DNA from 4 places in the Thiosocius teredinicola genome. Region 1 is predicted to be linked to each of the others. Evidence: predicted binding sites of a transcription regulator. Region 1 holds the regulator's gene; each other region holds the start of a gene.

Evidence for each region. The regulator FliA, encoded in region 1, starts transcription of late flagellar genes. The targets are predictions, from matches to a motif close to GCTAAAGTTNNNNNNNNNNCNGCCGATA.
Region 2: the regulator FliA is predicted to act here: its motif matches at 1,395-1,422, upstream of B1781_RS16575 (chemotaxis protein CheV).
Region 3: the regulator FliA is predicted to act here: its motif matches at 2,800-2,827, upstream of B1781_RS12975 (methyl-accepting chemotaxis protein).
Region 4: the regulator FliA is predicted to act here: its motif matches at 3,810-3,837, upstream of B1781_RS12315 (methyl-accepting chemotaxis protein).

Annotation. Positions count from the first base shown of each region.
Region 1 is NZ_CP019936.1:1,392,098-1,397,799, reverse strand. It holds gene B1781_RS06845 (chemotaxis protein CheA) at 1-1,803, opposite strand, end outside; gene B1781_RS06840 (protein phosphatase CheZ) at 1,807-2,550, opposite strand; gene cheY (chemotaxis response regulator CheY) at 2,571-2,945, opposite strand; gene B1781_RS06830 (RNA polymerase sigma factor FliA) at 3,072-3,836, opposite strand; gene B1781_RS06825 (P-loop NTPase) at 3,833-4,720, opposite strand; gene flhF (flagellar biosynthesis protein FlhF) at 4,707-5,702, opposite strand, start outside.
Region 2 is NZ_CP019936.1:3,495,980-3,501,681, reverse strand. It holds gene B1781_RS16590 (flagella synthesis protein FlgN) at 1-131, opposite strand, end outside; gene flgM (flagellar biosynthesis anti-sigma factor FlgM) at 142-483, opposite strand; gene flgA (flagellar basal body P-ring formation chaperone FlgA) at 632-1,348, opposite strand; gene B1781_RS16575 (chemotaxis protein CheV) at 1,460-2,404, shown strand; gene B1781_RS16570 (CheR family methyltransferase) at 2,442-3,263, shown strand; gene flgB (flagellar basal body rod protein FlgB) at 3,468-3,863, shown strand; gene flgC (flagellar basal body rod protein FlgC) at 3,860-4,273, shown strand; gene B1781_RS16555 (flagellar hook assembly protein FlgD) at 4,280-4,963, shown strand; gene flgE (flagellar hook protein FlgE) at 4,978-5,702, shown strand, end outside.
Region 3 is NZ_CP019936.1:2,722,306-2,728,007, forward strand. It holds gene B1781_RS12975 (methyl-accepting chemotaxis protein) at 1-2,749, opposite strand, end outside; gene B1781_RS12980 (multifunctional CCA addition/repair protein) at 3,028-4,272, shown strand; gene B1781_RS12985 (SecDF P1 head subdomain-containing protein) at 4,276-4,788, opposite strand; gene B1781_RS12990 (hypothetical protein) at 5,042-5,702, opposite strand, start outside.
Region 4 is NZ_CP019936.1:2,563,190-2,568,891, reverse strand. It holds gene B1781_RS12340 (dinitrogenase iron-molybdenum cofactor biosynthesis protein) at 1-163, opposite strand, end outside; gene B1781_RS12335 (hypothetical protein) at 672-1,094, shown strand; gene B1781_RS12330 (hypothetical protein) at 1,137-1,496, shown strand; gene B1781_RS12325 (DUF6156 family protein) at 1,501-1,785, shown strand; gene B1781_RS12320 (hypothetical protein) at 1,802-2,122, opposite strand; gene B1781_RS12315 (methyl-accepting chemotaxis protein) at 2,550-3,740, opposite strand; gene B1781_RS12310 (hypothetical protein) at 3,928-4,254, opposite strand; gene B1781_RS12305 (RNA polymerase sigma factor) at 4,511-5,053, shown strand; gene B1781_RS12300 (hypothetical protein) at 5,050-5,436, shown strand; gene B1781_RS12295 (hypothetical protein) at 5,433-5,666, shown strand; gene B1781_RS12290 (DUF3106 domain-containing protein) at 5,663-5,702, shown strand, end outside.

The sequences.
Region 1 (5,702 bases):
GCTGGCCAACGGCAGCGCGAACGGTTGACGGCCGAGAATCACCATCAAGGTCGGCAGGATCGCCAGTGTCAGCGGCAGCTTGACGATGATCTTGCTGCCCCGGCCGTGGACCGAATCGATCTCGACCGAGCCATTCATCTGCGCAATACGCGTCTTCACCACATCCATGCCGACGCCGCGGCCGGACACATCCGAGATCTCGGTCTTGGTCGAGAAACCGGGTTGGAAGATCAGGTTGTAGCAATCTTTGTCTTCCAGGCGTGCGGCTGCGTCTTCATCCATCATGCCCTTCTCGACCGCTTTCCCGCGCAGCACATCGGCATCCATACCCTTGCCGTCGTCTTCGATCGACAACAGGATGTGATCGCCTTCCTGCGCGGCCGACAGGATCACGGTGCCGCGACGCGGCTTGCCTGCCATCTCGCGCTCATCCGGCGACTCGATGCCGTGGTCGACGGCATTGCGCACCAGGTGAACCAGCGGGTCGGCCAGCGCCTCGACCAGGTTCTTGTCGAGGTCGGTGTCTTCACCGTTCAACACCAGGTCGACTTCCTTCTTCAGGTTGCGCGCCAGATCGCGCACCACGCGCGGGAAGCGACCAAAGATCTTTTTGACCGGCTGCATGCGGGTCTTCATGACCGACAGCTGCAGATCGGCGGTGACCACGTCCAGGTTGCCGACCGCATTGGCCAGTTCTTCGTCGGCCATTGTCGACTTGAGGGTCGCCAGGCGGTTGCGCACCAGTACCAGTTCGCCAACCATGTTCATGATGTCGTCAAGGCGCTGCGTATCGACACGCACCGTGGTTTCCGGTGCCGCGCCTTTGCCCGGACCGGCCGCTTTGTCGGCTGCCTTCGCCGGTGCTGCCTTGGCCGGCGCAGCGGCCTTGGCCGGAGCCGGTTTCTCGACCTTCTTCGGTGCTGCCGGCTCGGCTTTCTTTGCCTGTGGCGCGGGTGCCTCGGCAGCGGCCGGCTTCGCGGCGGCTGCCGGTTTGGGCGCGGCCGGAGCAGCTGCGGGCGCAGCGGGTTTGCTCGCCGCGGCGTCATCTGCCGGCGCGCTACTGAACTTGCCCTTGCCATGCAGCTCATCGAGCAGGGCTTCAAACTCGTCTTCGGTGATCTCGTCGCTGGTCGGGGTCGGGGCCGCGGCTGCTGCTGCGGGGGCGGCTTCGGTCTCGCCTTCTGCCGCGCCGCCGAACTTGCCCTTGCCATGCAACTGGTCGAGCAGTGCCTCGAACTCTTCTTCGGTAATATCGTCGCCGCCCGGTGCAACACCGGCCGCATCATCGGCTGCAGGCGCAGGCGCTGCCTCGGCCACCGGCTCGGGTTCCGCCACCGGTTCAGGTTCGGCTTGAACTTCAGGTTCGGCCGCAGGCGCTTCGGCGACCGCCTCGGCCTCGTCGCCACTGCCGTCATCGGGCTGGGTCAGCACTTCGAGGCGCGCCAGCAGATCCGGGTCGGCCGGCTCCGGCATTTCGCCTTCGACCAGGCGCTCCATCATTTCATTAACAACGTCCAGCGACTGCAGGATGGTATCCATGACGTGCGGCGTGACCGCGCGCTGCCCCTGGCGCAAAACGTTCAACAAGTCTTCGGCACGGTGGCAGGTCTCTACCAGCGGTGTAATCGCGAGGAATCCGGCACCGCCCTTGACGGTATGGAAACCGCGGAAGATCGCGTTCAGCAGATCCATGTCTTGCGGACTCTGCTCGAGATCGACCAGCTGTTCACCCAACTGCTCGAGGATCTCGTTGGCCTCTACCAAAAAGTCCTGGAGGATTTCGTCGTCTGCATCGAGACTCATCGTTTAGAACCCCAAACTTGAGAGCAGGTCATCGACGTCGTCTTGACCGCTAACCACATCGCCTTTGTCGACACCCGGTACTGCCGGCCCTTCCGCCGTGATATCCGGGCCGCTAGGCTGTTCTTCATCTTTCGGCTTCGCTTTGGCACCCGACAAGCGAACCAGCTCGACCAGCTTGCCTTCCACATCGTTGACCAGCTTGATCACCTTGCGGATCACCTGGCCGGTCAGATCCTGATAACCCTGGGCCATCAGCACTTCCGACAGCTTGCTGTGCAGTGCCTCTGAATTGGCCTGCGTGGCACCGAGAAACTTGCTGATCTCTGTGCTCAGATCACGGAAGTCGTCGACCGTCATCTGGCGCGAATTGAATTTGTCCCACTGTTCCGACAGGTGGTGCGCATCGTTGCGCAGGGTATCGGCCAGCGGCAGGCTGTCCTCAACCGCGCCGAGCGTGGTGTTGGCCGCCTGTTCGGTAGTCTGAATAACGTATTCCAGTCGTTCCGCCGCGTTCGGCATCTCAGTCTCGGCGATGTTCGCCAACTGGGCGTCCATCACAAAGCCATTGATCGAATCATGCAGCTCACGGGTCAGCCGGCCCACTTCCTGAAACAACATGCTGTCACGGAAACCTGCAAGCTGTGCGATAACCGAAATCGCTGCATCCTCGCTGCCGGATTCCAAGTGATCGACCAACGTTTTGGCCAGCTCCAGTTTTTCGCTTACTTGCTCGGGATTCTGTGCCATTAGGGTTTCCATAGTGCTGATCAGGCCGCGACGCGCTCAAAGATCTTGTTGATCTTTTCTTCCAGCGTGCCGGCAGTGAACGGCTTGACAACGTAACCGTTGACGCCCGCCTGGGCAGCTTCGACGATCTGTTCGCGCTTCGACTCGGCAGTAACCATCAGTACCGGCAGGGACTTGAGTTTTTCGTCGGCGCGCACGGCCTTGAGCAGGTCGATACCCTGCATACCGGGCATGTTCCAGTCGGTGATCAGAAAGTCGAAATTTCCACTCTGCAGCAGCGGTAGCGCGGTCATGCCATCGTCAGCTTCCTGTGTATTGGTGAAGCCAAGATCCCGCAGCAGGTTTTTGATAATCCGGCGCATCGTGGAGAAGTCGTCCACAACAAGGATCTTCATGTTCTTGTCCAAAGCAACCTCCGCACATCAGACAATGTGGCCCCGACGAAAAGGCCCGATTAATTGATTCATCCGGCGTATCGGCACTACGCCGAAAAACCGTAGGGATTTTTTTCTTGAAAAAGCTTATTTGAGCCCGTCTTCGGGCAGCCACTCGCCCAGACGCGAACGCAAACGCAATGCGGCCTGACTGTGTATCTGGCAGACGCGTGATTCGCTCACGCCGAGCACCTGGCCGATCTCGCGCAGGTTCAGCTCTTCGTCGTAATACAGGGCAATTACGAGGCGCTCGCGTTCCGGCAGGCTGGCGATGGCATCGCCGAGGGCTTCGCGGAAACGGCTCTTTTCCAGGCCGCGGTCGGGACCGTCTTCGAGCGAGTTACGCGTGCGTGCGGCCGTGGCGCCGCCTTCGTGCGGCACAACCTCGCCCACTTCACTCAGTTCTTCGTAGCTGAAGATGCGCGCACCCGACGCGTCCTGCAGAACCTGGTGGTATTCCTCGATCGACATGCCGAGCGATTCGGCAACCTCGACATCACGTGCGTCACGCCCTTCGGTGTTCTCGATCTCACGCATCGCATCGGCGACCATGCGCGCCTTGCGGTGTACCGAACGCGGCGTCCAGTCGGAACGGCGGATCTCGTCGAGCATCGCGCCGCGAATACGGATGCCGGCGTAGGTTTCGAAGCTCGCACCCTGGCTCGCATCGTAGTTGCGGCTGGCCTCGATCAAACCAATCATGCCCGCCTGAATGAGATCTTCGGCCTGCACCGACGGCGGCAGACGGTTCATCAGGTGGTAGGCGATGCGTTTTACCAGCGGCGCATGCCGGGTCACCAGGTCATCAAAACTTTGGTCTTTAACTGCATCATAAGTTGCAAGATTGCTCACAGCACCATCTCCCCATAGTCACTGGAATATTTGATAAGACGCTCGACGAAGAACTGCACCTGGCCATTTGCACCGCTCGGCTGCGGCCATGTTTCTATTTTTTTGGCCAGGCTGCGAAACACCTGCGCAGCCTTGCTGCGAGGGAACGCCTGTACTACCGGCTTTTGCGCCCGTACGGCTTTGCGCACACTCTCATCGAAAGGAATCGCACCCATGAAGCTCAGGGTGACGTCGAGGTACCGGTCGGTGACCCGGCACATCTTGGTATACAACTCGCGGCCTTCCTGCGCGCTGCGGATCATGTTGGCCAGGATCCGGAAACGCTGATGGCCATAGTCACGGTTCAACAACTTGATAATGGCGTACGCATCCGTGATCGACGCCGGTTCGTCACACACCACAACCACAATCTCGTGCGACGCGCGCGAGAAGCTCAACACCGTATCCGAGATGCCGGCCGCGGTATCCACGATCAGCAGCTCGGTGTCGGCCGCCAGTTCGCTGAACGCGCGAATCAGGCCGGTATGCTCGGCCGGGCTCAACTCGGCCAACGACTGCACGCCCGAGGCACCCGGAATCACCTTCATGCCGTTCGGGCCTTCGACCAGCACGTCTTCCAGGCTGCACTCGCCGCGCATCACGTGCGACAGGTCGTGCTGCGGGTGCAGACCGAGCACAACGTCGATATTCGCCAGGCCCAGATCGGCATCGAGCAGCATCACCTTCTTGCCGATCTCTGCCGCCGCAACGCCGAGATTCACGGAGACGTTGGTCTTGCCGACGCCGCCCTTGCCACCGGTAACGGCAATTGCGCGCACCGGACGTGGGTTTACCATCTGGCGCAGACCGGTAGCCTGATCAACATGGGTTTCAGGCGTTAGCATGTGAATGCACTCCTCCCAGAGCCAGAGCCGCATAGCCGGCGTCGATATCGTTCGGGTTTTCGTTCAACAGCTCGGCTGCGCGAGTCACCAGCGGATGCGCCTTGGCGGTCTGCAGGTCTTCCGGCACACGCTGGCCGTCGGTCACGAACGCCATCGGCAGGTCGGCCTGGATCAGTGCCGACATCAGGCTGCCCAGGCTGGCGGCCTCGTCGAGTTTGGTCAGCACACAGGCGTCCGGACGGAAGTCGGCGAACAGGCGCAGTGCACGTTGCACGGCCGCCGCCTCGGTGGTCGCCGAAAGGGCCAACAAAGTCGTCAAATGATGGCCGGCAGCCATCAGGGTTTCGCGCTGATCGATGATGCGCTCGTGCGCCGCCGACATGCCGGCGGTATCGATCAGGATCAGGCGACGATCGCCCAACATATTCAACGCCTCTTCCATCTCTTCAGGCGTGGTCGCGGTGCGTACCGGCACGTTGAGGATGCGCGCATAGGTCTGCAGTTGATCGCGTGCGCCGATGCGATAGCTGTCGGTGGTGATCAATGCAACGCTGCGGTGGCCGTAACGCAAGGCGAAACGTGCCGCCATCTTGGCAATCGTGGTGGTCTTGCCGACGCCGGTCGGGCCAACCAGGGCGACGATGCCGCCGCGGTCGAGTACATCGGTGTCGTGCACCCGCAGGTCACTGGCCAGCAGGTACAGCGCCTTGCGCCACGCCTGGTCGACCACCTCGATATCGCGCACCCGCTCCGACAGGCTGCGTGCAAGGTCAGCGCTCAGTCCGAGCGACATCAGGCGAGCGAGAAGTTCTTGAGAGTGCGGCGCACGCTGACCGAGGTCGTACCAGCTCATGCCGCTCAGTTCGGCCTGCATCCAACGACGCAGGTTCTGCATCTCGCGACGCATCTCGTCGAGCGCAGCCGAGTCATCGTGGTTGGCGTACAAGGACTCGGAGACCTGGCTTTCGTTGCGCGCCGGCTT
Region 2 (5,702 bases), 2.1 Mb from region 1:
TCGAGCGCACCGGGATCGCGCCCGGTGAGTGCATCCTGCTCACGTCGCAGCACCGGTTCAATCGTCTGCAAACCATGCAGACTGGCTTGAACCGTGGCGGTAAACGCCTTTACGAGCTGCTCGCTATCCATTCAGTCTCCGTTAGGCCGATGCCGACGAGGGCCCCAAGCCTGCTTCAAACGTCAGTACCTTGTCTGCGACACGCGCAGGTTCGACTTCGAACGAACCGGTCGCCAGGGTACGTTGCACTTCCTGCACACGTTGCGTGTCGACAACCGGCAGGTTGGCGATCTGGCTTTCGAGTGCCTGAAGCTGCGACGCCGTGGTCGACAGATTCACTTGGCTGGAAGGGCTGCCGTTGCCACTGTTGGCGCTGGCGGTCTTTCCCGACGCGTTGTATGTACTGTTGGCTGCCTGGGTTTTGGCCGCATCGATCAGTTCCTGCGGCGGACGTCCCCGGTTTCCACTAATTTCAATGCCCATCTCGGTCACACCTATTTCACGAGTTCACGCTCAGGGTATCGTCCGACTTTTGACGGACTTAAAGCAGCCGGCGTAAGTTGTGAAGTTCATTCCGAAACCTGTCTGGATGACGGAACTTCTGTGCACCAGTTGGCAATCGGACGGGCAGTCAATTCATGACGCGAATCGTACCGGCCTGCGTAACCTCGCCGGTGACCACCCGGCCCGATGTCAGGTTTTTCACCCGGATGCGGTCACCGCGCCCCCCGTCGGCCAGGGCCTTGCCTTTCATCGCCACGTGCAGACCGCCGATATCGGCGATGATGTCGACCTGGCTGCCGCGCTTGACCAGCTTCTCGCGTTTCAGCAGCCCCGCATGTAGCGTCGAGCCGGCGCCGATCGAGCGTTTGGTGCGCAGACCGACCACATCTTTGATATCGGTGAAATACGCCTTATGCAGCCGCGAGATGTCGGTTTCGCTGAGCATCAGGTCGTCGGCATCCAGCACCTGGCCGCGTACCAGCGGGCGACGCGTCGTCACGACGTAGTCCATCAACGCGATCTGAACAGGAACGTAAATCTTCCACGGCGTACTGCCGGGGCAGCGCACGCCGACCACGCCGCGGCCACGATTGAGCCCGTTGGGCGAATCGTAGGTCTCCAGCGGCTCGTCGCATGCCGAGAGTTTGAGTCGGCTGTCGAGATCGCCGGCCTTGACTACCGGCGTGGTCGGAAACTCGTCGGCCTGCGCCAGCACGTGGGCCTCGGCCGCCGCACGGATCGCATCGTGCGATTCGTGTTTGCGCTCCGATGTGTGCGCCGCTGTGGCCAGCAAACAGCAGGCCGCAAGTAGCCAGGTGTCGAATTTCCGTCTTTTGGTTCTCATGCCGTGTGGGTGAGCAAAAGCCATGCCGGCAGCCGTTGGGAAGCTACCTAAAGCTTGGGTCTTTCACGCCGCTACGCACAGCATCGAATCATTCCGATCGCGGAGACCCCTATGGCAGGCGTACTTGATGGCGTTGATATGCGCACGAAGTTGGCAGGACACAACCGTCTTGAACTGCTGCTTTTCCGCTTGGGAGGCCGCCAGCGCTTCGGTATCAACGTATTCAAGGTGCAGGAGGTCATTCAGTGCCCTCCGCTGACTGAAATTCCGCAGTCGAATCCGGTGATCCTCGGCATCGCCAACATGCGCGGTCGTACGATCGCCATCATCGACCTATCGCGCGCCATCGGCGCCGCACCGATTGGCGATCATCGCGAAAAATTCGTCATCGTCACCGAGTACAACCGCAAGGTGCAGGGGTTCCTGGTCGATTCCGTCGATCGCATCGTCAACATGAACTGGGAAGAGATCCTGCCGCCGCCCAAGGGCGCCGCGCACGGCACCTACATGACGGCGGTGACCCAGGTCGACAACGAGCTGATCGAGATCATCGACGTCGAGAAGGTGTTGAAAGAGGTCGTCGGCGGCCAGGAAGAGGTGTCGGACGGCATCATCAAGGAACGCGCCGAGGACATGCCCGCGCAGCATGTATTAATGGTCGATGACTCGAGCGTGGCGCGCAAGCAGGTGACCCGTGTGCTCGAACAGATGGGTGTGGAATTCACCACCGCCAACGACGGTCAACAGGCGCTCGAGTTGCTGCTGCAGTGGCTCGACGAAGGCAAAGACGTCGAAAACTGGCTGTCGCTGGTGATCTCCGATGTCGAGATGCCGCGCATGGACGGCTATTCGCTGACCAAGGCGATCCGCGAGCATCCGCAGTTGCGTCACTTGCATGTGATCCTGCATACCTCATTGAGCGGTGTGTTCAACAAGTCGATGGTGCAGAAAGTCGGCGCGAACGATTTCCTGCCCAAGTGGGAACCTGATACCTTGGCGATGATGGTGCAGGAATTCCTGCAGCGACATGCAGACGCCCGCGCCAAAAACGCTTGATCGCGCCGCCGGTGGCAGCAGGTCCGCAGAGGGAGCCGTGACCAATACCTTAAAGCCGACTGAATACGCTGCGATTCACGATTTTCTCGAGAATCAGGCGGGCATCCGCCTTGGTGCCGGCAAGGAATACCTCGTCGTCAGCCGACTCGGCCGCTTGCTGCCGACTTTCGGTCTGAACGGCTACGGTGAACTGGTCAGCAAGCTGACCTCGCTCGGCAACACGCGGGTGCAGACCGCGGTAGTCGACGCCATGACCACCAACGAAACCTTCTGGTTTCGCGATGCGGCGCATTTTCGCGTACTGATCGACGGCATCATCGCCGAGAGCAAACCCAGTCGTTTGCGTATCTGGTCGGCTGCTGCGTCAACCGGCCAGGAGGCTTACACAACGGCGATCTGTCTGCAGGACGGCATGAAGGACGGTCGCGTTTCGCGCACGCTGAACTACGAGATCGTCGGTACCGATATTTCGCCGACCGCACTGCAGGAGGCGCAGGGCGCCAGCTATTGTGGCGTTTCGGCATCGCGTGGACTGACCGACGATCAGCGTCGCCGCTATTTCCGCGACCAGGGCGGTTGTATCGAGGTGTTGCCCGAGTATCGCCAGCGCGTGAGTTTCCGGCCGTTTAACCTGCTCAAGCCGTTCGACATCCTCGGTAAGTTCGATATCGTCTTCTGCCGCAACGTGCTGATCTATTTCTCCCAGGAACGCAAGCGCGACATCGTCTCGCGCATCGCCCGTTCGCTGAACCCCGGCGGTCATCTCTTCCTCGGTTCGACCGAGTCGATGAGTGGTAACGAAGACCTGTTCGAGATGCGCAGCATCTCGGGTGGACTCGTCTACCGCGTCCGTTCCTGACGCGGCATTTTCCCCTGCCGGCAACGGCACAACGCTTGCCGCGCGGTTTGCCGATTGGGCGGCAAGCGGATCGGCAATGGCTTGCCGCACGACCTTCTCCTTATCCCCGGACTTGTTTCTAAGTCCTTGAATTAAATCGGTCTGTGTCGTTTGGCACGCGTTCTGCTGTAAATCGCTCGGAACACCGTTTTACAGGCCGTCTACATGAGTTTCGACAACATCTTTGGCATCCACGAAGAAGCGCTGCGGTTACGCGCACGCCGTTCGGAGGTGCTCGCTTCCAACCTCGCCAACGCCGATACGCCCGGTTACAAGGCGCGCGATTTCGATTTCGCCGCCATGCTGCGCAACGAGGTACAGCAGCCGGTTCGTCTGGCGGCAACCCAGACGGGACACATTAAGGCGGACCAGGGTGTGGTCGCGTCAACCCAGATGGGTTACCGCATTCCGCACCAGTCGTCGCTCGACGGCAACACGGTCGAAGCAGAGCGCGAACAGGCCGAGTTCAGTGAAAACGCGATGCGCTATCAGGCCAGCCTGCGTTTTCTTGATGGCCGCATCAAAGGCCTGATGATGGCAATCAAAGGTACCAGTCAATGAGTAGTTTCAAGATTTTCGATATCGCCGGCTCCGGCATGAATGCTCAGAGCCTGCGTTTGAACGTTGTCGCCAGCAACATGGCCAACGTCGATGCGGTCTCGAGTAGTCTCGAAGAGACCTACCGCGCACGTCAGCCGGTGTTCAAGGCGGTGCTCGACCAAGTCAATACACGCAATCCGTCAGTCGGTGTGCAGATGGCCGGCATCGTTGAGAGCAAGGCGCCGTTGGTACGCGAGTTCGCACCGGAACATGCGCTGGCCGACGAGCAGGGTTACATCTACCGGCCGAACGTCAACGTGATGGAAGAGATGGCGAACATGATCTCTGCATCGCGCGCCTATCAGAACAATGTCGAGGTGCTCAACTCCACCCGGCAGATGTTGACCGCGACCATCAACCTCGGGAGGTAAGCGGACATGAGTACGATCACCGCACAGGAAGACGTCTTCGCCAGTCTGGGACTGACTTCCAACACCACGCAGGCGCGCGGCACCAACGATGCGACCGAACTGGGACTCAACACCTTTCTGAAGCTGATGGTTACCCAGCTCAACAACCAGGACCCGTTCAAACCGATGGAGAACGGCGATTTCCTTGGCCAGATTGCGCAGTTCGGTTCGGTCACCGGCCTGGAGCAGCTCAATCAGAACTTCGAATCGCTGGCCGCATCGATCACCTCCGGCCAGGCACTGCAGGCCGGCTCGTTGGTCGGGCGCGAGGTGCTGGCACCGGTCGATAGCGGTTACCTGTCTACCGGCAGCACCGTCCGTGGCCAGGTCGAACTGGCGCAGAGCAGCCCCGAGGTCACGCTGCGTGTCACCGATTCGGTCGGTCAGCTGGTGCGCGAGATGCCGCTGGGCAGCGCGCCCTCCGGCGCGTTGGAATTCAACTGGGACGGCCTGACCGACGCAGGCACCTATGCCAACCCCGGCATCTATCACTTCAGCGTGCAGGCGATGCAGAACGGTGAACCGGTCAACCTCGAGACCAAACTCTTCGCCAAGGTCGACAGCGTGAACCTCAGTGGCAGCAACGGGCTGACGCTGAACCTCGATGGCCTGGGTCCGATCGCCTTCAACAACGTACAACAGATTTTCTAACGGGAGTCGCCGACATGCCTTTTCGTATTGCACTCAGTGGTCTCAACGCTGCCTCCACTGACCTGGAAGTAACCGGCAACAACATCGCCAACTCGGCGACCAACGGTTTCAAGGAGTCGCGCGCGGAATTCGCCGACGTTTACGCCAGCGCGATCCAGGACACCTCGGCCAACGCCGCGGGGCAGGGCGTGCGCGTCGCACGCGTCGCGCAGCAGTTCAGCCAGGGTACGATCGACTTCACGTCGAACAACCTCGACCTGGCGATCAGCGGTCAGGGCTTTTTCGTGCTCGAGGCGCCTGACGGCTCTCAGGCCTATACGCGTTCCGGCGCCTACAGCGTCGACCGCGACGGCTACGTGATCAACCACGCCAACGATCGTTTGCAGGTATACGGTGCGACCACCGGCGTCGGTGGCGTCACCACCTTCAACACCGGCGTGCTGCAGGACCTGCAGTTGCCGACCACGCCGAGCGCGCCGGCGCCGACCACGTCGGTCAGTGAGGTGGTCAACCTCGATTCGACCCAGGCGGTGCCGACGACCGCGTTCAACCCGGCCGATCCGGCGAGCTACAACAACTCGACCTCGACCACGGTGTACGACTCACTGGGCAACGCGCATACCGCCACCATGTATTTCGCAAAGACCGGAGCGAACGCATGGAGCCAGTACCTGTATGTCGACGGTACCAACGTGCCGCCTTCCGGCCAGGCTTCGGGAACGCCGTTTACCTTGACCTT
Region 3 (5,702 bases), 1.3 Mb from region 1:
CCTTTGCTCGAGGTACCGGGGGTGGCGTAGCGACGGTTGCCTTCGGCTGACCGACCGGTTTCGCCGGCGTGCTGACGGTCGATGATGCGGGCGGCAGTTGCTTATCCTGGGCCGGCATCCCCGGCAGGCGGAAGAACCCGACCAGGTCTTTCATCTCTTGCGCCTTGTCGCTCATCGACGCCGACGCCGCCGACGTCTGTTCGGCCAGTGCCGCGTTCTGCTGCGTCACTTCATCCATCGACGTGACTGCGATATTGACCTGATCGATACCGGAAGACTGCTCGGACGATGCAGCGGCAATCTCGGCAATGATGTCGTTGACCTTCTTAACACCGACAACGATCTCTTCGAGCGTCGTGCCCGATTCGCTGACCAGCTCGGTGCCGACCTTCACCTTGGTGACCGAGTCATTGATCAGGTCCTTGATTTCGCGTGCCGCCGTTGCCGAGCGACCGGCGAGGTTGCGTACCTCGGTCGCAACCACCGCAAAGCCCCGCCCCTGCTCGCCCGCGCGCGCTGCCTCGACCGAGGCATTGAGCGCCAGCAGGTTGGTCTGGAACGCGATCTCGTCGATCACCCGGATGATCTCTGCAATCTTGCTGCTCGAGGCATCGATGTCTGCCATCGCCGACACGGCACGGCCGACGACCTCACCGCCACGCGCTGCCAGTTGACTCGCACTCGCGGAAACCTGGCTGGCCTGTTGCGCATTGTCGGCATTGTTGCGCACCGTCGAGGTCAGTTCCTCCATCGATGCGGCCGTCTGCTCCAGTGACGACGCCTGCTGCTCGGTACGCGACGACAGGTTGTTGTTGCCGGACGAGATCTCGGTAGCACCGTCGTTGATGGCATCAGCGGCCTCGCGCATCTCGTTCACTGTCTTGGCAATATTCGTGATGGTGCTGTTCACGTCGTTGCGCACCTTGCCGAATGCCCCTTTGTAATCGCGTTCGATCGCCTTCGTCAGATCGCCCTTGGCCATATATCCCATCGAATCGGCGATATCGCTGAATACGTTATCGGTGACCTCGACCAACTCATTGATATTGGCAGCCAGGCGACGGAAAAAGCCCTGTTTGTCGTCCAATCGAACACGTTCACCCAGCTCGCCATCGCGTGCGGAGGCGACGATCTCATCGATCTCGCGTTCAACCGCGACCTCGGCAGTGCGATTGGTCCACTCGACAACAGTACCCAGACGGCTACCCTCGCCGTCGAGCACGGGGTTGGCGACGACCTTGAGCGTGAGGCCGGCAACCTCGATCTCGTTGCTGACGGTCGACGTCATTCCTTCGAGCAGGCTGCGCTGGTGACTCGGGTCCTTGTGGAAGACATCCATGTTCGCGTGCAGCAGCTCCGCAGCATTGAAGCCCGGCAGCACACGCCGAAGATCGGGCTCGGCATCTGTGAACATCCGCTCGAGCGTCTTGTTCATATAGATGATGTTGTAGTCCTTGTCCGCGACCATCACCGAACTGCTGACGTTGTCCAGCGCGGTACGGATGCGCAGGTTTTCCATCGCATAGCGGCGTTCGTCTTCGAGCCGGCGTTTTTCTTCCTCGGCCGCCTTCAGTTCCGTCGTGAGGTCCGCCCATTCCACTGCGGTGCCGAGGCGCTCACCCTGCGCATCCACCACCGGGTTGGCGATGATCCGGAAGGTGCGCGCACCAACCGTCACCTGCGACTCATAGGTGTCTTTGAGGGTTTCGAGGAGGCGTCGCTGATGCGCCGGACTGCGGTGGAACACATCGATGTTGCGGCCGATCAGGTTTTTCGCATCGAAGCCCGGAAGCATCTCGCGCAGGTCCTGCTCGGCATCACTGAACATCTGCTCCACTGCCTGATTGGTGTAGATGATGTTGTAGTCTTTGTCGGCAACAATCACGTTGGTGCTGACACAATCGAGCGCCGTCTTGATACGGGTCGCCGCGTCGCTCTGACGCTTGGTGTCGTCGATGATGCCGCCGAAGCGCTCGATAGCGGTATTGAAATGCCCCGCCAGATCGCCGATCTCGTCACGTGACCGGACCTCGATTCGCTGCGACCAGTCGGCGTCGCCCTCGGCGACCTGGCGCATCATGCCGGTAAGCTCTTTGAGCGGTCTGGAAACGATACGGGCAAACAATGCACCGATCACCAACAATCCGAGCACCATCAACGCCGAGTTGATACCGATGTTGGCGAGCAGGTCGCGGCGCACCGCACCGTCGAGGGCTTTCAACGAGTAATCCACGCGCACCGCGCCGAGTATCTCGCCCGGCTGCGCAGCGTGACAGCTGATGCAGTTTGTGCCACGAAAATTATCGCTTGCCGGCAATGGGACAACGACGGTCAACACGCGCCCATTGTCGCCGTCCGCAATCTGCATGATCTCTTCGCCACTCAGCCCGCGTCGGTCCAGATCGTCGCGCGCTTTCGCGTAGTCGCTTCCCGCGCCGAACAGCTTGATAACGCTTTCACCGCGAACGATGCGCGCGTCCACGACTTCCTTTCGCGTCAGCAGTTTGTTGCGCGCAATGTCCCGGTTGGCCATGCCACCCGTCAACATCAGGGTATTGATGTTGTCGAAGTACGAATCGGCGAGATCGCGTGTCTGATGCTCGACAAGGTGCTCAACCATCGTACTCTGGCTGTAGGCCAGATATGACGCGGTCGCGACAAGCATCACGGCGAACAGCGAAACCAGCATCCGATAGATTTTGCCGCGCACCGAATTGCCGCGAGTCAGTGCTGCGAGATTGATAGCCATGGTTTCTCCCTGGGCGAATGCGCATTCGAATCGACACGCGATACCCTTTACATCGGCAGGGAAATAGGCAGGTTTAGACACGATTCAAGCGACGTGCGTCGGCCGCCAGCCACAATTCCGAGTTGGCCTGCCAAACCCGCTTTATGGCCGCGGAAAGCCCCGTAACTGACACCCGCGCGCCGGGCATCACCTGAATACCAAACAGCCATCACGTTCGTAATCACCGTCAAAATACAGTTACATTGCGACTCATGAACGGCAAACATCACTGTGACGACATCAAGGCTTATCACGTCGGCGGCTACGTGCGCGACACTTTGCTTGGCCTTCACCCGAAAGACCGCGACTGGCTCGTAGTCGGACATACGCCGCAGCAAATGATCGAGTGCGGCTTCATCCAGGTCGGCAGAGATTTTCCGGTTTTCTTGCACCCAGAAACCAAAGACGAGTATGCGCTCGCGCGCGTCGAGAGAAAAATCGGCCCCGGATATCGCGGCTTCGAGGTCAACAGCTCGACCGAGGTCACGCTGGAAGACGACCTTGCGCGTCGGGACTTCACCATCAACGCCATGGCAATGGACGCCGACGGACATTTGATCGATCCTTTCCATGGCGAACGCGATCTGCACGCCGGTATTCTCCGGCACGTCGGCCCGGCGTTCTGCGAAGACCCAGTGCGCATATTGCGGGGTGCGCGCTTCGCGGCGCGCTACGGTTTCAGTATCGCACCCGAAACCCAAGGTTTGATGCGTACCATGGTAGGAGAAGGCGAAGTCGATGCACTGACGCCGGAACGGGTGTGGTCGGAACTGTGGAAGGCGTTGAGCGAAGCGCAGCCTTCGCGCTTCATTCGCGTGCTGCACGCCTGCGGCGCGCTCGAACGCCTGTTCCCCGAACTGGCCGCGCTCGACGGAGTGCCACAACCTGCGCAACACCATCCGGAAGTCGATTCGCTCGTGCATGTCCTGATGGCGCTCGATCAGGCAACCACCTTGACCGCTGACCCGCTGATCCGTTTCGCCGTGCTGGTTCACGATCTGGGCAAAGGCGTTACGCCGGCAGAAAAACTCCCAGCCCATCACGGGCACGAATCCGCCGGAGTGCCGTTGGTCGAGGATTTGTGCAAGAGATACCGCGCACCGAATGAATGCCGCGTGCTCGGCACGTTGACGTCGAGATACCACCTCGAGGCACACCGGGCATTCGAGCTCAAACAGAAGACACTGAAGAACCTGTTCGACCAGCTCGGCGCATTCCGCAAACCCGAGCGCTTGGATCAGTTCCTGTTGGCCTGTGAGGCCGATGCACGCGGCAGGCTCGGGCGCGAGGACCGACCCTATCCGCAAAGCGAGTATCTAAGACGGTGCTTCAACGCAGCATTGGCGGTCGATAGCGACCACATTATCGAACAAGGCTACACCGGCGCCGACATCGGCGAACAATTGCACAAGGCGCGAATTCACGCGATTCGATGCGAGAAATCTCGTTGGGAAGAGGAACACCCGAAGGCGCCCGCGGGGTGAGCGCTACTCGGCAACCGCCGGCTCTGCATCTTGCTCGGAATCATTCTCAGACCGGCCGCGCATCTTTTGCACCAGCGCATCCACTTCCTGCGCCGAGCCGAGCCCTGAAATCATCAATCGGCTGACGCTCATGCGACTCTTGAGCACAGGTGCGGTCAACACCTTGTTGCCCAGCATAATGGCCAGCTTTTTGCCCTTGTAGTGCTCTGAGACTTCAGCCAGTCGATCGACCGCGGCCTCCGATAGTTCGAGTATCACAACGGGCTCTCCAAGCTGATCGACGGCAGCATCGACACGCTTGAAGTCCTTTGAGTTCATCACCGGCTCCGGCGTCACATACAGCGCCCTGCCGTTTGCGTCGACCACGGCGAAATGACCGGGTTGCGGATCGGACGACGCAATGCGCACGCTCAAATCACTCGACACACCATCAGTTGTGGAAGGTTTCTCCGGATTGGTTTGACATGCCGCCAACAACGCCAGCATGACGACAAACAAAATCCGCTTAATCAACATCAGGCCCCACCCATCCCTTGTTCTTGGCATTATCAACGGCCCGGGCCAATTCAACTTGAGCGGACCGTGGCGACAACGCCGTAAGTTGTTCTTGTACGCTCAGAATACCCGAGATACATCGCGTGGGGAAAATATAGACAAGAACCCGCCACGTCACACAGCTGAAACACAGGATGTTTTCACCGAGCATACTGCGTATCGCGGCGGGGCCCTCCCTCCCCCGACAAACACGGGAGGAAGGGCGGACAAATGGTTAGATATCGTCAAGATTCACCGGGTCGACACGCTCGATGTCGATGGACGCGCCGAGGCCGATGCCCTTGCCGCCGCCGACCGATATCACGTTGGTTTCCGGATTGCGGATGACGTTGCCCTTTTCCGTTACGCCCCAAAGGACTTCTTCCTCATCTTGCGAGGCATAGGTATAGACGGTATCGACGCGCAGGTCCGGGCGTTGTCTCTGCAGGTAGAGGAACCCCTCGTAGGCATCCCGGCCCGGCTGCTTCGCGTTGAACGCGTCGAGTATCTCGTCGCAGGTCAGCGTGTGCGTGTCGAAAGCCGAAGCGCTCGACAACTGTGACGCCACGGTGACCGGGGCGAATCCATCCATCGACGCGCGTACCGTGATGCCCGGTGCGTCACGTTTCAACGTGAGGATATTGAGCGCCGTCGAATAGACGCCGGGCTCGAGCGCAGCGTACGTCACATCCTGTCCAATCTGCACACCTGCATTCAATTGCTGCCCACACACAAATTTCGTGGCGTAGAGATACGGTTGCAGATTCAGTATCGGAAAACTCGTCTTGACGGATTCTTTGGTCAGCGAACCGACGTCCACTGTGGTAGCGGCATTTGCAGAAGCGGCGAAGGTACCCGCCATCAATACCAAGCCCAGGATCCGACGAACGCTGGAT
Region 4 (5,702 bases), 1.2 Mb from region 1:
TGAGGTCGGTCACGGTGATACGCGAGAGCTTTTCAAGGTCGAGCGGTGGGCCCAGCCGATCGTTGAGGAGTTCGATAAGTGTGGGTAGGTCGACGTCCGGCAGGGTACGGGCAGCCAATGCGATACGCAGTGCCGTATCACGATCGATGTTCATTCCGCTCATGCATTACCTCTTGTTCCAAGCGTGGGACCAATCCTGGCCTGCGGCGTCGATTGCCGAGACAGGGCGGGCGACAGCGTCGGTTCGTCGGCGCACTATCGGCGCGCGGGTGGCTATCGCCGGGATCCTGCTTTGGTCGCACCGCTTAGGCGAGATTTAGCAAGTTCGGTTCCACACTGTAGAAAACCTGCCAAGCGGTTGATTCAGCAAAGCAAACCCTCTCAGCATCCAGCAGCGATTGTCGCTGAACCGACATTTCTCGCCGTTCATGCGTAGCAACACGGGAGGGTTTGTCGTAAAGCAGACGTCGATCGCGCGGGATGATCGGCGCAATGTTCGCGGGTAGGGAAGCAGACAATGTGCGCTGCCATGTAAACCCGTTTGTCGCAAAGGCACTAAGGCGTTTGCATGCAAGCCGCTGATTTCTCGTGCTCGCTATCACGTATGGCCATGGCCCAAGCCTTGCTTGCTTTTCGCTCCGAATTTCTCAGTGTCGGATTGCGCTTCAACCATGACTCGATCGACGGATCCGCGCTTGATCATGTTTCATAAACAGCGGATCAGTGCACGCACGCGCTTTCTGATTTTGTCGCAGCAAACGGTGTGCGGGTTTTCGCCGCTGCCGACGCTGGCACAGCTGGTCGAAAAAAGACCGGTGGGCAAGGTGGCGATGCATCCCGGCGCATTGACGCATCGGGCTGAGCAACGCCTCGGCCTGCCCGCAGGCAGCCTCGAGGCGATGGGCGATTTTCACGCGTTGGTCGACGTACCGGGCGGGCCGGTCTCGGTCTTTCTCGCCGGATTCACGGCTATCGATCCGCCGTTTCAAGCCGTGGGTGATGCTGAATTCGTTGAGTTGCCGGAGGCGCGGATGTTGCCGCCGATCGAACTGCAGCTGCTGCGGCTGGCGTACGAGTACCTGATCGGCGGTTGAAGTTGTAACGCCGAAGTTGCCGATGCAATTGGAGATAGGTGAATGATGAATATCTGGGCGTTAGACAAAGACGAATCGATCAAGGCGGTGCTGTTGGTGCTGGGTGACCGGCTGGGTATCGATCATCTGCAGTTGTCGCAGCGGCAGGACCTCGACCCGCGAGCTGTGCGATTGGAGAAACCGGGCGACCCGATGATCTGCGCCTATCTCTACACCTATGGTCAGGATGAGGGCAGGTGTGGGATTCATCTGGAGTTTCCGCAGTTCGACGAATCGGATATCTCCAGCAGCACCGACATACACGAGAACGTTGCGATCAATACGCTGGTCGACATGCTGCAAGTGCATTTCGATCTGTCCGATCCGTCGTTTGTGACGACAACCGCTACCGCAAGGCAATGACGACATGACCCTGGAAGATCCGGCGCTCGCACGCAAACATTTCGCTTCTTATACCGGCGTCTCACTGCCGTTGCAGTTGATAACGCCGCTCGACGATGACGACCTCGACCAACGCATTACCTTCTTCCGCGGCTATTACGATGATCAGTCGCGGCTTGTGGGGGTACAGAAGGTGGTTTACGGAGAAGTCGAGTTCGAGCACCGCTACCGATACGGTGACGACGGCAACATCAGCGAGGCTGAATTACTTGAACCCGACGAAGATCCCCGAATACTGACGTTCGACTGAAGGTTCGTCGCGTTCTTCAGTGAACGCGGTAACGGGCCGCTTGCTCACGCGTCAGAAAACTCCCGTTGAACAGGAAGCCGGCGACAACGCTCTGCTTGATCGCCGTGACGTGTCCCTGCGCAGACTTATGGATGATCCAATCGTCCGGCAGACCGTCGAGCAGATGGATCGGCGAGGGGGTACCGTCGGCAAAGCGTGACAGCTCGATGCGGCCGGTCTGGGTATCGTGGAACGCGGGAAGAAATCCTGCGAGACCATTGTTCTGACTGACGCCGAACGTGCCTGCATAGGCAATGTTCTCGTTCAGTAACCAATCGTCGTTGAATAAGTGTGACATTTGCAGCCTCCGTGCTGTAACTCGTCCGTGTAGATACAACTTATTCCAAAGTTTAGCGCGCCGACGGGAAATTACAGCTGATTGCTGGACCGATTGAAGACCCGATCACGTCATTTGCGAATTAAATTCGTTGTCAGCCGGCAAGACATGTAAAAGGAATTAAAGGCGACGCAGCGAACAGCGCCGCCGCAAGGGCGAGGCGGCTTGGTAGCCAGTCAGGTGTCGAGGTGGTGGGGCGAGTTTGGCGCGCTTTACTTGGCGTCGCCCTGGGCCGCGAGCGACGTAATCGCGTCAAGCCTTGTTAAAACGGCACCGTTTCGACCGACCTGAGAGGGTCAGGCCTTGCACAAAGCCGCGGAGGACAGCGAAGCTGCGACAGATTTGCTGCGCAGCAATGCTGCTACAGCATCGTTAGGCGGGGTTCCGCTCAGCCCGCTTCGGTGTTCAGTTTGAACTGCGCGACGGCCTGGCCGAGTCGGCTTGCCAGATCGTTGGTGCCGATACTTGATTCGCTGGTCTGCGAAGCACCGCTCTCAGTCTGTGCCGCGATGGCGCTGATGTTGAGCACGTTCTGGTTGATCTCCTCAACGGTCGAGCGCTGCAACTGGGCCTGGTCAGCAATCTGGTTGTTCATCTCGTGGATGTTGTTGACGGCGGTGGTGATCGCCGACAGGGCCTCTTTGGCCTTCTCTGCATCGTCGATGCAGCGCGATGTCCGTTCGCTGCCGAGGCTCATTGCCGCTACGGCCTCATTGGCGCGATTCTGCAGGCTCTCGATCATGCGCTGAATATCCGACGTCGACTGCTGCGTGCGGCTTGCCAGGGTGCGTACTTCATCCGCCACTACGGCGAATCCGCGACCTTGTTCACCCGCACGCGCTGCTTCGATGGCGGCGTTCAAGGCAAGCAGGTTGGTCTGTTCGGAGATGCCGCGGATCGCTTCGAGCACGGCACCGATGTCGACGGTGTCGTTCTTCAGGCTGGCGATCACTTCTGATGTGCGATCGACCTCCGCGGCAAGCTGTTGGATCGCACCCAGGGTCTCGTGCACCAGGCGGTTGCCGGATTCGGCCTGCTGATCGGCCTCTTTGGCAGCGGCAGCTGCCTGCCCGGCGTGATCGGCGACGTGCTGAACCGTCTCGGCCATGCGGTTCATCGACGTGGCGACCGCGTGCGTTTCAGTGTTCTGTTTGGCCAGACCCTGCTTGGTCTCTTCCGACACGCTGCTCAGGCGTTCGGCATTGCTCATCAGCGTTTCGACGTCGCCGCGGATGCTTTGCACCATGTTCGACACGGCTTTGCGTGCGCAACTGTATTCGTAAGAAAACCAGGAGAACTCATCTTTACCGGGAATGTCGCAGCGGTGTGTGAGGTCGCCGCCCGCCAGCGCGCTGAGCGCCTTGGCGAAATGTGTTGCTCGCGCAGCGATGTGTCGACCCACCACCCACGCCATGCCGAGGCTGAACAGTAGCGCTATGGCTAAGGCGATCATCACCTCTGTCGCGGTAGCCGACATCGAGACGGCAACAGCCGCGCCGCCGCCCATGGCGAGTGCCGTGAAAAGGGTCTGCGCGATGATCAAACGCGGCAGGGACAGCTTTTGCAGGATCAGGTTCATGTGTTCACCAAGCCGGCGCTAACGCACCTCGGATCGATTAGCGTTATCTATTTAAGCCCTAGGAAGCGTTGTCGACCTGTGAAAGGCTAACTTGAGCGGGCGCTCGCTGGGGCAGCGCGGCGGTGGCGAGTGCCGGGACGGCGGCTTGGTACCGAATCATCAAGGTACCGCCGCCCCGGGATTGGCCTCAGCGGCGATCCCAACGCCGGTTGAATCGATCGCCCCGTCGATCGAGCCTTGCATCGACACGATTGCCGCGGCGGTCGAGCCGATGGTCGATGCGGTCGCCTTTGCGGTCGAGGTGATTGGCGGCGCGGTTATAGCCATGGTTTTCCATCCAATGCGAGCGACGGTCCAGGCGGTTGTTGATGACGTCGCCGCGTCGGTCCATTCGGTTCTCGATCCTGTCGCCGCGCCGATCGAGGCGGTTTTCGACGCGGTCGCCGAAATCGGCGGCGCCGACCGTCAACGGAAAGATCAGCAGTAGCGAGGCCAGGTAGATAGATTTGTTCATTTTTTGTCTCCTGATAAGAGCTTGGTGGTAAGTGGGCGGGCAGTTCTGCACCGCTTTCACCCCTTACAACGCGGTACGCCGGGATCGGTTGACAGGCACCCGATCAGGAACTGGAATCAGAAACCTCGGCGGGTGTGTCAACCGTTTGAGACGCGGTGCGTTGAAGCTCATACAAGAACGAAAAAGGGACGATGGGGACGGGCAGTGACGGCAGGCGGGCCAGTGATACAAGCGGGAAGAACCGCGGGTCGGCGCGGTGAATGAGTCGAGTTTGTCGCTGGATCGGTTTCTGGCCGATATCGAACGGCGGGCTTTGGTGATGGCCGAGTTGTCGACCAATAACCGTGACGAGGCGCTGGACGTGGTCCAGGATGCGATGCTGGCGTTTGTCGGGCGCTACGCCGACAAGTCACCGGACGAATGGCCGCCGTTGTTCTACCGTGTGCTGCAAAACAAACTGCGCGACTGGGGCAGACGTATGCAGGTTCGAAAGCGATGGCGCATCTGGCTGCATGACGATCGGCACGAAGCCGTGGATGCCGATCCGATCCAGTCGTTGGCCGACCCGCGCGGAGAACTGCCTGAGGTGGCGGCCGACAACCAGGCAGCCATGCAAGAGGTGCTGCGGCTGATGCGACAACTGCCGCAACGCCAGCGCCAAGCGGTGTTGTTGCGTATCTGGGAAGGACTCGACGTGGCGCAGACGGCGCAGGCGATGGGCTGCAGCAGCGGTAGTGTCAAAACCCATCTGTCGCGCGGATTGAGTAGGCTACGTGAAGGCCTGGAGGCGAGACAATGAGCCACGATCAAGAAACTGAGCATGTCGTAAAGGCGGCGCTGAACGCGCAGCGCGATGCGCTCGACCCAGCGTCGCTATCCAGGTTGCGGCAGGCGCGCCGTGCGGCGATCGAGGCAGCCGGCAGCCGCCTTTCGCTCAGGGAGCGTCTTTTCGGTGCTCGATGGGCAATCCCCGTTGGCGCGTTCGCCAGCATGGCGGTGGTGGCCCTGGCAGTGACGGTCGCCTTGCGGACCCCGCAGTCGGCGGATACTCCGGTTGAGCCGGGGGATGCGGTTGAGCCATGGATCGAAATGGCCGAGGCGGATGTCGACGTGGAGCTGCTCGAGGACCTCGAATTTTATCGTTGGCTCGACCTGAGCGGCGATGACGGGGGGCCTGCATGAGGTATCGCCTGGCGGGCCTGATGATCGGCTTGAGCGTTGCGCCGGTAACTGTCGCACAAGCGCCGGCACCCTCGGTTGAGCTACTGCTGTACCTGGCTGACTGGGAGCCGGATGAGCGAGGGCGCCTGACCGACCCGATGGAAGTACCGGCCGACGATGCCGAAAAGAGCGCGGACGAGTCGACAGACGTCACGTTAGACGCGCAACCGCCTGCGGAGCTTGCACGATGAAAACGATGTTGATCCCCTGTCTGCTGACCCTGGTTG